Sediminicoccus sp. KRV36: one gene and its partner. The main gene of each other region encodes a partner of the protein of the gene in region 2 in a complex. Links are inferred from orthologs where the notes say so. Each region holds a gene or a part of one and is shown on either strand. Other genes may lie near its edges. The genes, in order: secY and secG.

Evidence for each region.
Region 1: the proteins of secG (region 2) and secY are in contact, whole or in part, in a crystal structure (PDB 5AWW), measured with the Thermus thermophilus proteins. The link is inferred for Sediminicoccus sp. KRV36 from one-to-one orthologs. Residues at the interface, in WP_223903268.1 of Thermus thermophilus: Tyr5, Ile9, Tyr12, Leu13, Ala16, Leu19, Val20, Val23, Leu24, Gln26, Glu27, Pro28, Gln30, Gly31, Ala32, Asp34, Leu35, Met36, Gly37, Gly38, Ser39, Ala40, Asp41, Leu42, Phe43, Ala45, Arg46, Val48, Tyr53, Thr56; in WP_096411648.1 of Thermus thermophilus: Leu14, Gln16, Arg17, Phe20, Ile34, Pro35, Pro37, Ile72, Arg108, Arg109, Asn112, Gln113, Arg116, Ile117, Ile120, Pro145, Gly146, Trp147, Phe152, Phe155, Val156, Val159, Thr160, Val162, Ala163, Gly164, Ala166, Leu167, Trp170, Glu173.

The regions. Positions count from the first base shown.
Region 1 is NZ_CP085081.1:3,740,147-3,743,595, forward strand. What follows is about bases 643-3,449. They hold secY (preprotein translocase subunit SecY), read right to left. Parts: upstream 2,821-3,449; coding sequence 1,465-2,820; downstream 643-1,464. Other genes in these bases: LHU95_RS17685 (adenylate kinase), read right to left, coding at 789-1,442; rplO (50S ribosomal protein L15), read right to left, coding at 2,871-3,353; rpmD (50S ribosomal protein L30), read right to left, coding at 3,391-3,449. Also shown: rpsK (30S ribosomal protein S11), read right to left, coding at 1-219; rpsM (30S ribosomal protein S13), read right to left, coding at 221-598. UniProt on the Bacillus subtilis protein: The central subunit of the protein translocation channel SecYEG. Consists of two halves formed by TMs 1-5 and 6-10.
Region 2 is NZ_CP085081.1:2,516,231-2,526,870, reverse strand. The notes cover bases 240-3,195. They hold secG (preprotein translocase subunit SecG), read right to left. Parts: upstream 1,896-3,195; coding sequence 1,584-1,895; downstream 240-1,583. Other genes in these bases: LHU95_RS11780 (VOC family protein), read left to right, coding at 3,005-3,195; LHU95_RS11785 (LysR substrate-binding domain-containing protein), read left to right, coding at 1,989-2,978; LHU95_RS11795 (CTP synthase), read right to left, coding at 240-1,525. Outside these bases: more of LHU95_RS11795, read right to left, coding at 1-239; more of LHU95_RS11780, read left to right, coding at 3,196-3,976; LHU95_RS11775 (PIG-L deacetylase family protein), read left to right, coding at 3,973-4,689; LHU95_RS11770 (ABC transporter substrate-binding protein), read left to right, coding at 4,844-5,680; LHU95_RS11765 (tripartite tricarboxylate transporter substrate binding protein), read left to right, coding at 5,693-6,658; speE (polyamine aminopropyltransferase), read right to left, coding at 6,944-7,807; speD (adenosylmethionine decarboxylase), read right to left, coding at 7,902-8,375; LHU95_RS11750 (hypothetical protein), read right to left, coding at 8,554-10,640. UniProt on the Bacillus subtilis protein: Involved in protein export. Participates in an early event of protein translocation.

The DNA of each region.
Region 1 (3,449 bases), 1.2 Mb from region 2 along the record:
GCCGGCATCCTCGGCGGCCATCTGGGCGGCGTAGGGCGTGCTCTTGCGGCTGCCCTTGAAGCCCTTGGCGCCGGAGGACGACCAGGCAATCGAATTGCCCTGCGCATCCGTGATGGTCACGATGGTGTTGTTGAAGGTCGCCAGAACATGCGCCACGCCGGAGCTGATGTTCTTGCGTTCCTTCTTCTTCGGGCGGGAACCGCCGGGGGTGCGGGCCATCTTACTTGGTCACCTTCTTCTTGCCGGCAATCGCCACGGCCTTGCCCTTGCGCGTGCGGGCATTGGTATGGGTGCGCTGGCCACGAACCGGCAGGCCACGGCGATGCCGCAGGCCGCGATAGCAGGCCATGTCCATCAGCCGCTTGATGTTCATCGCGACTTCGCGGCGGAGGTCACCCTCCACGCGGTAGTCACGGTCGATCACCTCACGCAGCTTGACGATCTCTTCATCGGTCAACTGGTTCACGCGGCGCTCGGCCGGAATCCCCACCTGCTGGCAGATCGTCACAGCGTTCTGCGGGCCAATGCCATAGATATAGCGCAGGGAAATCACCACGCGCTTGTTGGTGGGGATGTTCACGCCAGCGATACGCGCCACGTTCAAGCTCCTGTGGCCCCGGAGGGGGCCCGTCCAATGGTTACCGCAGTGCCGGAGACCCGGCCACACGGCGAAACTTCCTCACGCCAGCTGCCCCTCTACGGGCAAAGCCAAACACGGCCGAAGAGTGTCGGTTCCGACACGCCGCGTCCGTGAGAGGCGCGGAGATAGAACCAACCTCAGCCCCGCGTCAAGCGGCCGGCGCGAGAATCCTCGTCAATTCGATGGTCACGGCGGACATGTCCGCCATGCCATCCACGCTGCGCAGCTTGCCCTGCGCGGCATAGTAGGGAAGCAACGGCGCGGTCTGGCTGTGATAAGCCGCCAGGCGCGCGCCGACCGTCTCCGCCTTGTCGTCGGCGCGGCGGGTGAATTCGGTCCCGCCGCACACATCACAGACGCCCGAGACCTTCGGCTGCTTGAAATGATCGTGGTAGCCCTCGCCGCAGCTGCCGCAGGTGTAGCGGCCGGAGATGCGGTCCACCAGCGCCGCGTCATCCACCTTCAGCTCGATCACATGGTCCAGGACCATGCCATTCTCGCGCAGCATCGCATCCAGCGCCTCGGCCTGCGGCGCCGTGCGCGGGAAGCCATCCAGGATGAAGCCGCGGGCCGCGTCAGGCTGCTTCACCCGTGCGGCGATCATCGCCGTGATGATGGAATCCGGCACCAGGGCGCCGCGTTCCATGATGGCCTTGGCCTCAAGCCCGATGGCGGAGCCTGACTTCACCTCGGCGCGCAGCATGTCGCCCGTGGAGACCTGCACCAGGCCGAAGCTCTGCTCCAGGATCTTCGCCTGCGTGCCCTTGCCCGCGCCGGGGGGACCAAGAAGTATCAGATTCATCGTTTATCCTCCCCTGCCCCTATCAACGCGGCCTTGGGCCGCGTCCGCCCAGACGGGCCTTTTTGATCAGACCCTCATACTGGTGGGCAAAGAGATGCGATTGCACCTGCGCCACAGTATCCATCGTCACCGTCACGATGATCAGCAGCGACGTGCCGCCGAAGTAGAAGGGAACCCCGTAATTCGAGATCAGGATCTCGGGGATGATGCAGACGACGCAGAGATAGACCGCACCCACCACCGTCAGCCGCGTCAACACGCGATCCAGATAGTCCGAGGTATGCTGGCCGGGACGGATACCCGGCACGAAGCCGCCATACTTCTTCAGGTTGTCGGCCGTCTCGGTCGGGTTGAAGACCACGGCGGTGTAGAAGAAGGCGAAGAAGATGATCAACGCCATGTAGAGCCCCATATAAAGGGGCTGGCCATGTGCCAGCATGTTCGCCATCGTCTGCAGCCAGGTCTCGGCCGTCCGGTCCGTGCTGAAGCCGGCAACCGTGGCCGGCAGCAACAGCAACGAGGAGGCGAAGATCGGCGGAATCACGCCGGCTGTGTTCAGCTTCAGCGGCAGATGCGTGTTCTCGCCGCCAAACATGCGGTTGCCCACCTGGCGCTTGGGGTACTGCACCGGAATGCGCCGTTGGGCGCGCTCCACGAAGACCACGAGGCCGATGGTGCCAAGCGCCGCCAGCAGGAAGAAGATGATGAAGAAGGTGGAGAGCGCGCCGGTCCGGCCCAGCTCCAGCGTCGAGATCAGCGCCGAGGGCAGATTGGCCACGATGCCCGCGAAGATGATGAGCGAGATGCCATTGCCCACGCCGCGCGCGGTAATCTGCTCACCCAGCCACATCAGGAACATCGTCCCGCCCACCAGCGTGATCACGCAGGAGATGCGGAACGCCATGCCCGGATCGGCCACGGCGGAACCCGTCGTGCCGCGAATCCCCTCAAGCCCCACCGAAATGCCATAGGCCTGGAAGATGGCGATCACCAGCGTGAGGTAGCGGGTGTACTGGTTGAGCTTCTTGCGACCGCTCTCGCCTTCCTTCTTCAGCGTTTCCCAGGAGGGAATCGCCGCCGTCATCAGCTGCACGATGATGGAAGCCGAGATATAGGGCATGATATTGAGGGCCAGCACCGTCATCCGGCCCAGCGCCCCCCCCGTGAACATGTCGAACATGCCCAGGATGCCGCCGCCATGCTGGCGCAGCATTTCACCCATCACCGCCGCATCAACGCCAGGCACCGGCACATAGGTGCCGATGCGATAGACGATGAGTGCACCCAGCGTGAACCAGATGCGGTTCTTGAGCTCGGTCGCCTTGGACAGCACGCCGAAATTCAGGCTGCTCGCAAGCTGATCGGTGGCCGACGCCATGCGCTAAACCCCCTGAAAGTTGAAAACGCCGCCCGACTGGAAGCGCCGGATCACTCCGCGGCGGCTTCCACCACAGGCACCGTCACCGTGCCGCCCGCCGCCTCGACCGCCGCGATCGCCGTGGCCGAAGCCCCGGAGACGGTGATCTTGACCGCGCGCTTGATCTCGCCACGGCCGAGCAGACGCACACCGGCGAACTTCTTGCTCTGGCGCACGATCCCGGCATCGCGCAGGGCGATCTCGGTGATCTCGGCATCGGCGGAGATCTTGCCCTCCTCGATCGCCTTGTCCAGCGTGCCGATGTTCAGCGCGGCGTACTGGATGCGGAAGATATTCTTGAACCCGCGCTTCGGCAGACGGCGATAGATCGGCAGCTGGCCGCCTTCGAACCCGTTCAGCGAAACGCCGGTGCGGGCCTTCTGACCCTTGACGCCACGGCCGGACGTCTTGCCCTTGCCGGAGCCGATGCCGCGACCGATGCGCTTGAACTTCGGCCGCGCGCCATCGTTGTCGCGCAATTCGTTGAGCTTCATGACCATATCCTTTGAAGGAGAGACCGCGTTGCCGCGATCAATCCTCCACCTTGATGAGATGCGCCACCTTGCGGATCATGCCGCGCACCGCGGGCG
Region 2 (10,640 bases):
AGGGATGGTCCGGATATTCCACGATTTCCGGCAGCAACCCATCGGGCGACATGCCGGAGAAGCGCAGCCCCACGGCTTCCAAACGCTCGCGATAGGCGACATTGACCTCGAAGCGATGCCGGTGCCGCTCCTCGATCCGGCTTTCGCCATAGACGCCGCGCACCAGGGAATCCTCGGCGAGCAAGGCGGGATAGGCGCCGAGGCGCATGGTGCCGCCCAGGTCGCCGCTGGCCTCGCGCTGCTCGCGCTCATTGCCGCGCACCCATTCGGTCATCAGCCCGACGACGGGCTCGGCGCAGGGGCCGAATTCAGTGCTGGAGGCGGCCGGGATATCGAGCAGGTTCCGCGCCGCCTCGATCACCGCCATCTGCATGCCGAAGCAAATGCCAAGGAATGGGATCTTCTTCTCCCGCGCGAAACGTACCGCCTGGATCTTACCGCCGGTGCCGCGCTCGCCAAAGCCGCCGGGCACGAGGATGCCGTGCACGCCATCCAGCCGGCGCATCACCTCGCCCGCTTCCCGCTCGAAGATTTCGCTGTTCACCCAGTCCAGCCGCACGCGCATGTTGTTGGCGATGCCGCCATGGGCCAGCGCCTCGTTCAGCGACTTATAGGCGTCCAGCAGGCCGGTGTACTTGCCCACCACCGCGATGGTCACCTCACCCTCGGGGGCTGTGATGCGCTGCACCACATTGTCCCAGGCGGAGATATCGGGCTCGCCATAGATGGAGAGGTTGAAGTGGCGCAGCACCTCGCGGTCCAGCCCCTCGCGGTGATAGCTGCCAGGGACGGCGTAGATGCTGGAGGCGTCATAGGCCGGGATCACGCTTTCCGGGCGCACATTGCAGAACAGCGCGATCTTGCGGCGCTCATTTTCGGGAATCTTGCGGTCGCAGCGGCACAGCAGGATCTGCGGCTGGATGCCGACGCTGAGCAGCTCCTTGACCGAATGCTGCGTCGGCTTGGTCTTCAACTCGCCGGCCGAGGGGATGTAGGGCACCAGCGTCAGATGCACGAAAAGGCTGCGCGTCTGGCCCAGCTCATTCGCGAGCTGGCGAATGGCCTCCAGGAAGGGCAGCGACTCGATATCGCCCACCGTGCCGCCGATCTCGACCAGGATGAAATCATAATCATCGGTGCCGGCGGTCACGGCATCCTTGATCGCGTCCGTGATGTGCGGGATCACCTGGACCGTCGCACCCAGGTAATCGCCGCGCCGTTCCTTGGCGATCACCTCGGAATAGAGGCGGCCCGTGGTCCAGTTATCCGCCTTGTTGGCGTGGACGCCGGTGAAGCGTTCGTAATGGCCAAGGTCGAGGTCGGTTTCGGCCCCGTCATCGGTCACGAAGACCTCACCATGCTGGTAGGGCGACATCGTGCCCGGATCCACGTTGAGATAGGGGTCAAGCTTACGCAGGCGGACGCGGTAGCCGCGCGCCTGCAAAAGAGCACCCAGAGATGCTGCCGCGATGCCCTTGCCAAGCGAGGAAACCACGCCACCGGTGATGAATACGAACCGTGCCATGGGAGTTCGTCATAGCCACTTCCGGCCCGCTGTCACACCCCCTCAAGGGGGCGTCGGATCAGTTTGTCGGAACGGCGGGCAGGACGGGCAGGTTGGGCGCCACGACCGGCGCCGGCGCGTCCAGGATGGAGCGATTGGCCGAAGTGCCGCGGTCCAGCAGGGCCAGCGTCAGCGCCAGGACGAAGAAGATGGTGCCCAGGATGGCGGTGGTCCGCGTCAGCAGGTTGGCCGTGCCGCGCCCGCCCATGAAGGAGCCCATGCCCTGGGAGGAGCCGATGCCAAGCCCGCCCCCCTCGCTGCGCTGCACGAGGATGACCCCGATCAGCGCCAGGGTGACCAGCAGGAAGATGATGGTGAGAATGGTGGACATGATGCGCCACCTCCTAGCGCGGCCCAGGCGCCATGGCTAGCGCGGATGCGGCCTGCCCTCGCGCCTCATGCGTTTTCTTGATAGCTTTGCGCCATGCGACGCCATCTGGACCGCCGTCTCAAGCTGCAATGGCTGCGCGTGATTGACGCGATCGAGGCGCAGGGCAGCCTGCTGCGCGCCTCGGCCATGCTCGGCCTTGGCCAGCCTGCGCTGACCCGTGCCCTGCAGGAGGCGGAGCAGGTGATCGGCGCGAGCCTTTTTACCCGCCACGCCCGCGGTGTGCGCCCGACAGAGGCTGGCCTGGTCATCACCCGCCTGGCCCGCCGCGTTCTGGCGGAATTGCATCGTGCCGAGGAAGCGCTGGATCACCTGGCCGGCGCGCAACTGGCGATCGGCGTGCTGCCCGTGGCGGCCGTCGGCGTTCTGCCGGGCGCGCTGATCCAGCTCAAGCAGGCCCGGCCGGAGATCCAGCTGCGCCTGCAGCAAGGGCGCATGGAAGAACTGCTGCCGCTGCTCGCGACCGGTGAGATTGACCTGGTGGTAGGGCGCCTCTACCCGCCCGCCACGCCGGATGGCTTTCTGCGCGAGGCGCTCTGGGAGGAGCCCATTTCCTTCCTGGCCCGGGCCGGGCATCCGTTGTTCAACCAGCCGGTGACGCCCGTGGCCCTCAAGGGCTGCGAACTGATCTTGCCCACCGTCAGCCAGCGCGTCGGCCAGGAGATTGACGAGCGCCTGGCCGCCCTCGGCCTGACTGCCCAGGCGCCCTTGCGCTCCAGCTCCTACGGCTTCATCCGGGAAATGCTGCTGGCGAGCGACATGGTTTCCGTCATGCCGCGCCTCATGATGGTAGGGGATTTGCTGCGCGGCACGCTGGGAGTGCTGCCGCTGGATCAGGCGGCGCCACCCCGCCCAGCCGGCCTGATCCTGCCCGGGGACCGGCCACTGCCCGAGGCGGGGCTGGCTTTCGTCGCGGCACTGAGGGCGCATCTCGGGGAGATCGCGGCGCAGGGGCTTTCGGTTATGCCGGATGAGAATAGCTTGCGCCGCAAAATCCATAAGACAGCCAGGACGCGCTCCCGCTAGAACGAGGGGACCAGGGGAGAGAAACAGTGGAAGCGGCGGAACCCATCATGGATGTGGCGCATCTCGGCCATGTCGAATTGCTGACCCCGCAACCCGAGGCCAGCCTTGCCTTCTTCCGCGACATTCTCGGCATGACCGTCAGCGGCCAGCAGGGCGACAGCGTCTTCCTGCGCGGCTGGGATGATTACGAGACCTATTCGCTGCAACTCACGGCGGCCCGGACTTCCGGCCTGGGCCATGCCGCGTATCGGGCGCGCAGCCCGCAGGCGCTGGAACGGCGACTGGCCGCGCTGCGGGCCGATGGGGTCGAAGTCACCGTCGTTGATGGCAATTTCGGCCATGGCACCAGCCGCCGTTTCCGTGATCCGGATGGCCATGTGGTGGAGCTTTACTACGACACCCAATGGTACGAGGCCCCGCCAGAACGCCGCCCCGCCCTGCGCAACCAGGCCGAGCGCTATCCCGCGCGCGGCGTGAATGTGCGGCGGCTGGACCACTATAATTGCCTCGCCGTGGATGTCGCCGCCTGCCGCGAATTCTTCCAGCGCAACCTCGGTTTGCGCTGCACCGAGCGCATCGTCTTCGACAATGGAATCGAGATGGGAATGTGGCTCACCGCCACCAACAAATCCTACGACGTCGCCTATGGGCGCGAGGCGAATGGCGTGCATGGCCGTCTGCATCACATCACCTTCGCTCTGGACAGCCGCGAGGCGATTCTCCAGGCCGCCGACACATTCCTGGAAGCGGGCATCCCGATCGAGAATGGCCCGCACAAGCATGCCATCCAACAGACCTTCTTCCTCTATGTGATCGAGCCCGGCGGGAACCGGGTTGAATTCGCCCACTCCGGCGCGCGGCTTGTGCTGGCGCCGGATTGGAAGACCATCACCTGGAGTCAGGCCGAGCGGAACAAGGGCCAGGCCTGGGGCCTGCAACTCACCGACAGCTTCCGCACCTACGCCACCCCACCTTTGCCTGAAAAGAACCCCTCATGACCAACACAGCACTCGTCATCTCCGCCCATTCCGCCGATTTCGTCTGGCGTGCGGGCGGCGCCATCGCGCTGCATGCGGCGGCGGGATACCAGGTCACGGTGGTCTGCCTGAGCTATGGCGAGCGTGGCGAGTCCGCGAAGCTCTGGCGGCAACCCGGCATGACGCTGGAGCGCGTGAAATCCGAACGCCAGAAGGAAGCCGAAGCGGCAGCCAAGGTGCTCGGCGTGCACGACATCCAGTTCTGGGATCTGGGCGATTACCCCATCACGCTCAGTCAGGAGAGCCTGTTCCGTATGGTGGATGTGATGCGCGCCATCCATCCGAAATTCATCCTGACGCACAGCAAGGAGGATCTCTACAATTGGGACCACCCTGCGGTGACGGATTTCGCGCAGCACGCCCGCATCACCGCCCAGGCGCATGGCCACAATCCCGGCCAGAAGGTGCTGGGCGCGCCCCCCGTTTTCCTCTTTGAGCCGCACCAGCCCGAGCAATGCAACTGGAAGCCCGATGTGCTGCTCGATATCGGCCCCGTCTGGGCGCAGAAGCGCGCGGCCATCGAGTGCATGGCCGGCCAGGAGCACCTGTGGGAATACTACACCCGCGTGGCCCAGCAGCGCGGTGCCCAGGCCGCCCGCAACAGCGACAAGTCCATCACCTGGGGCGAGGGCTATGCCAGCGTCTTCCCGCATGTGGTCGAGCGGCTCGCCTGATGCCGAACCGCTTCACGCCGCGGCGAATCCGCCTCGACGATCGGGACGCGTTGCCGGGCCGATTCACCCAGCGGCGAAGCCGCCGCGACGATCGGGACGCGTTGCCGGGCCGATTCACGCCGCGGCGAAGCCGCCGCGACGATCGGGCCGGGGCATGATCACCCTCTCCGCCGCCATCGGCCGCTACCCGCAGACTGCGGCCCTGCTGGATGGCGTCGTGCGCGATGGGGAGGTGGCGCTGGATTGCACCCCCTTCCCCGTCATCAGCCGCGCCTTCGCGCCGATGGTGCGGGAGGGGCGCTTCGATGTGAGCGAAATGGCCATCGCCACCTGGCTGCAGGCCTGGGCGCATGGCAAGCCGCTGGTGCTGCTGCCGCGCGTCCTGGCGGCGCGCATGCAGGAGGGCTCGCTGTTTTGCCGCACGGATTCGCCGATTCGCGGCCCGGGCGATCTCCTGGGCAAGCGCGTGGGCGTGCGCGCCTATAGCCAGACCACGGGGCTCTGGCTGCGTGGCATTCTCCAGGACGCGCATGGCGTGGCCCCGGAATCGGTGCGCTGGATCACCTTCGAGGATGCGCATGTCGCCGAATGCCGCGATCCGGATTTCGCCACCCGCGCACCCGCCGGCAGCGACATGGTGCAGATGCTGAAAGAAGGCGCGCTCGACGCCATCATCTCCGGCAATGACGCGCCAAGTGGCGACTGGCTGCGTCCGGTCTTTCCGGACCCGGCAGCCGCCAGCGCCGAATTCCTGCGTCGGCATGGCTTCACCCCCATCAACCACCTGCTGGTCATGCGGGCCGAGCATGCGCATCACGCGGCCGCCGTGCTGCGCCTCATGGATGCGGCGGGTGCGGCGCCATCGAGCGGGCGCGTCGTCATGATGCCGGCCATCGCCTTCGCCGCATATCACGCCGTGCGCCAGGGCCTGATCCTGCGCGCGCCAACACCGCAAGAGATCTGGGCGGGCCTGCCGCCGGACATCACCTGAAGGAAGTGCCCCATGATGCTGCCCCGCCGCGGCCTGATCGCCGCCTCCCTCGGCCTTGCTACCCCTGCCTTGGCGCAGGAGGCGTTCCCCTCTCGCCCCGTGAACGTCATCGTTCCCTGGGGGCCGGGCGGGCCGACCGATGCCTTCGCCCGCGTGATCAGCCAGCGCCTCTCCACCGATCTGGGCCAGCCCTTCGTGGTGGATAACCGCGTGGGCGCCAACGGGACCATCGGCATGGCCCTGGCCGCCCGCGCCCGGCCCGATGGCTATACAATCGTGATTACGCCCAACAGCACCTATGCCGTGGCGCCGCATCTCTACCAACTGCCCTATAACAATGATCGCGACTTCGTCGGCATCGGCCTGCTGGTCTCCATGCCGATCTTCATGCTGGTGAACCGCAACTCGCCAGCGACGACCTTAGCCGAATATGTGGCCCTGGCGCGCCGCCCCAACAGCCGGCTGACCTATGCCAATGCCAGCGTGGGCGCCACCTCGCACCTCGCGACCGAGATGCTGTTGCAATCCGCCGGCATCGAGGTGCTGGAGGTGAATTACCGTGGCGGCGGCCCCGCCGTGCAGGCCGTGGTGGCTGGAGAGGCCGGGATGGTTTTCATGCCGGCCGCCGCCGTCATGGGCTTCATCCGCTCCGGCGATTTGCGCGCTTTGGGTGTGGCCTCCGCCACGCGCAGCCCGCTCGCGCCCGACGTGCCGACCTTCCGCGAACAAGGCTTTCCGGACGTAGAGATTGTCGAGCATGTGGCGATGCTGGCACCGGCCGGCACGCCGCCCGCCATCCTGGAGCGGCTGAATGCCGCCAGCCGCGCCGCACTCCGCGCGCCAGAGATGCAGCCGCGCCTTGATGCGCTGGCGGTCACGGCGGAAACGAGGCTCATTGCGGAATGGCCAGCCTATGCCGCCGCCGAAAGCAGCCGATGGGGCGCCGTAGTCCGGGCGCGGAACATCAGGATTCAGTGAGGGCGGAGGGGCCGCGCCCTGGCCCAGGATAAAATACCGGCCGCCGCTGGCGATGACGTGAGCGGGTGGGGACGGAGAGCGATCCGGGCCATGCGAATGGGCAAGGCCAACGGGTCGCTCTCGCGGACATGTCACATCCACCCAGGCGGAGTTCCTGCACAACGCCCCGCATGATCGGGGACTCCCGAATGGTCCAGCCCGCAAGCCACGCCACCCGGTGGTGAAAAGGAACTTCGCCGCAAACACGCGCACCGAAAGCAGCGGCGGCCGGAACCTGGCCTGCCCTCAACCGGGCAGGTTTTCCGCGATGTAGGGCGGCAGGTTGAAGCAGCCGGCGTGAATCTCCGGCGTCCAGTAGCGCGTCAGCCCCGCAATGCCTGCCGCTTCCGCGCGGCGGCGGATTTCGGCCACCGGCACATCGCGCAGGCCCTTGGTCTTGGCGGACCAGCCCAGCGTCATGAAGCCCCCCACATAGGTCGGCACCGCCGCCACATAGGCGGAGATATCAGCGAAGAACTTGCCGCGCCGCAGCGAGGTCTCGCGCAGCTCATCCGCCTGCATGAAGGGCACGCCGCACTGATTCACGATCAGCCCATCGGCCGAGAGCAGGCGGGCGGCGTTGTGATAAAACTCGTCGGTGAATAGAACCTCGCCCACGCCGATCGGATCCGTGCTGTCCACGATCACGACGTCGAAGGAACCGGCTTCGGCCTGGCGCACATAGTCAATGCCGTCGCCCACGATCACCTGGCCACGCGGGTTGGTCCAGGCATCGCCCGCGATGTCGGGCATATGCTCCTGGCAAAGGCGGATCACCTCGCCGTCAATTTCCACCATCACGCATTTCTCGACGTTGCGATGCTGCAGCACGCGCCGCAGCACGCCGCCATCGCCGGCGCCGATGATGAGCACGCGCTTGGCCGCGCCATGCGCCAGCAGCGGCACATGGGTGAGCATTTCCTGATAGACGAATTCGTCGCGCTCGGTGATCTGGATCACGCCATCCAGCACCATCACGCGCCCATGCGAGGTGCTCTCGAACAGCATGATGTCCTGGAACTCGCTCTTCACCCGCGCGAGTTCGCGCTTCACCAGGAAGCGCTGGCCCCAATCGGGATAAAGCGTTTCATTCACCCACACATCGGTCATCGCTGTCGTCCTCACGTCCACTCAAGAAGCCCATTCAAGAGAAAGGGGCCGGGCGTTGCCGCCCGGCCCCGTTCATTCCACCGCTGCGGGTGGCTCAGCCAACCATGCCGCGCTTGTGCTCGGCGAGGGTGATGCGCTCCGGCAGGAAGCCGGTCTTCAGCAGCGGGATGGCCTTGTACGGGTCACAATCACCGCAGACAAAGATGTCCAGCGCCGCGTAATCGCGTTCCGGCCAGGTGTGGATGGAGACGTGGCTTTCGGCCAGCACCAGCACGCCACTCACGCCGCCATTGGGCGAGAAATGATGGAAATGCCCATGCAGGATCGTCGCACCCGAGGCGATGGCCGCCGCGCGCAGAACCGCATCAATGTGACCTGGATCATCGAGGTTCGTCGCACCCCAGAGATCAATGATCAGGTGCGTGCCCGCATACCGGACGCCATTGCGCTCAACGAAGTAATCCTTCGCCTCGCTGATGGAGCCAGCCGTGGCCGACGCATGTGTCGCATTCTGGGCGTCGCTCGGGAGCATTTCCGAGTCCATCCCCAGTCGGACGAGAGAGTCCATGTCGGGTTCCCCTTTCCCACCAGCAGATGACCATATTGTCGGCTGTGCGGCCCCAGCGGCCGTCGGTTCGAACAGGTCAGTGGCGGGGGATATGGGGCATGGGGGCCGGGGGGTCAAATGAAATTCCACATTTCGGCCCCGAAAAAATCGCGGACCTCCCCCCCACCCCACGCACGACTCAACCGGCCGGGCGTTGCGCAGTCCGCAAAGGCTCCAGCCTTTGCGGCAAACTCCGGAAGAGGTTCAGTTCCCGCGCCAAGCGCGGGAGGTCCGCGAGGCCCCGCACCGGGTCCGTGGTCAGCGCCTCAAACGCCGTCGCCATCTGCCCGGGCGCCATTCGCGCCACATGGCGGGCGCGGTGCTGCGCGAGCCCCCGCTCATCCCCCGCCATGGCCAGCAGCGCCGCCTGGCGCAGCACCAACCGCTGCGCGTCTTCCGGCAAGGGGCCGGATGCCGCCGGCAGCGAGGCCAGATGGCGACCCAGTGCCGCGGCCGCACCCGTAAAATCGCGCGCATCGGCGAGGATTTCGGACAGCGCCTCATCCCCCGCCGGGCCGAGCGCCTGCAAGACCTCCGTCGCTACAGCGCGATTGCCGCGCCTTGCCTCGGCACGCGCGGCCAGAAGGCTGCGGGCGCCGACCAGCGCGGGCGGCAGACGTGGCGCGGAACTGGCGGCAAGGGCCGAGAGCGCGCCCTCCGCATCGCGTTCAGCCAGGCGCTGCGCTGCCAGCCGCGCGCCAAGCGCCGCCCGATCCTCACCCGGCGGGGCCCGCTCCATCGCGCGCCGCAAGACGGCGGCGGCGCGGTCGGAGAGATCCAGCGCGGTCAATCGCTCGGTCAGCAGCGCCAACATCGCCTCACCAGCCTCGCCCGGCGGGAGCAGCTCAGGATGGGCGTCGTAGAGTGCTACGGCGCCGAGGGGTGATTCGACTTCAAGCGCGTGCAGGAAGGCTGCCTGGATCGGGGCGCGCAAACTGCCCGCCTGCTCGGGGAAGGCCGTCTCCGTCTCACGCAGCAGGGCGAGTGCCGCGCGCGGGTCGCCCGCCTCGCGCCGCAATGCCGCGATCCGCTCCCGCGTGGCGAGCTCCATCGCATCCCCGCGCCACGCAAACAGCGCCGCCTCCAGCGCGCGCGCAGCGCCCGCCGCATCCAGTCGGCCAGTCGCCAGCCGCAACTCAATGCCGCGCCGCAGCGCACGCGCGCGCATCAGCCGGTCCCGACCATTGGCGGCGGCTTCATAGGCCTCCAGGGCGCGCGCGGGCTGGCCGCTCGCTTCCTCCAGCTTGGCCTGGGCGAGCAGGATGGCAGGCTCATCCGCCGCCCCCTCGATCAGGCGCCGGGCAGCCACATGCTGCCCACCCTCGACCAGCGCCTCGGCTGCCACGCCAATCACACGGCGGCGCAACCCCTCGGGATAGGCGGACAGCAGCGGCCAGGCAGCGGCCAGGCCAGGGGCGGCTGCCTGGGCATCGCCCTGCATCGCGGCGCGCAGGCTGCGCCAGAGCAGCAGTTCATCGGAGCCAGGGAGTTCCGCATCCAACCCAGTCGCCTCGCTCGGCCGGCCGGCCAGCAGCGCGGCCATGCCAGCCAGGAAGGCCTGCCGGCGATCCAGCGCCGCTTCAGGGTTTTCCTGTGCGCCCAGACGCAGCATGGATTGCGCCTCCTGCGGGAGGCCCAGCGCCAGCAGCGTCTGGGCGGCGGCAAGCCGTGGCTCCGCCCGCAGCAGCGGCGCGGCCGAGGCGATGGAGGCCTGTTGCGCGCGCAACCGTTCCAGCAGCGCGGGCATGGGCTGGCCGTGCAGGTCAAAGCTGCGCGTCATGCCCATCGCGGCCCATTGGCCTTCGCTTGGCTCGGCCGCCAGCGAGACGGCGCCGCCCTCCACCGACAGCAGGAATCGCTCGGCGCCGGTGCGCAAGGCCACGCGGTCCGCCCGTGCCAGCACCGCAACGCCCAGGAAGGTCTCCAGCAGATCAAGCTCCGCGAGGCCGCGCGTCACGATTTGCCGCGGTGCCGCCTGCGCAACCAGGCCGAGCAGCAGCGGGCCGCCCGTCAATGGGTCCGTGAGGCTGACCACGCGGGTGGGCCGCGCCGCATGCAGGATGGTGCGGCCCTGGTCGAATTCCGCCCGCAAAGCTGGAATCGCCGTGGCCGCCGGATGTTGGCGCGGCACCAGCGCCACGAACCAGTCATTGCCCTCCTGCCGCAAGGCGACCTGGCGGGAGGGGGCGAGCGGAAAGGTGACCAATGTGGCGCCGGGCAAGCTCC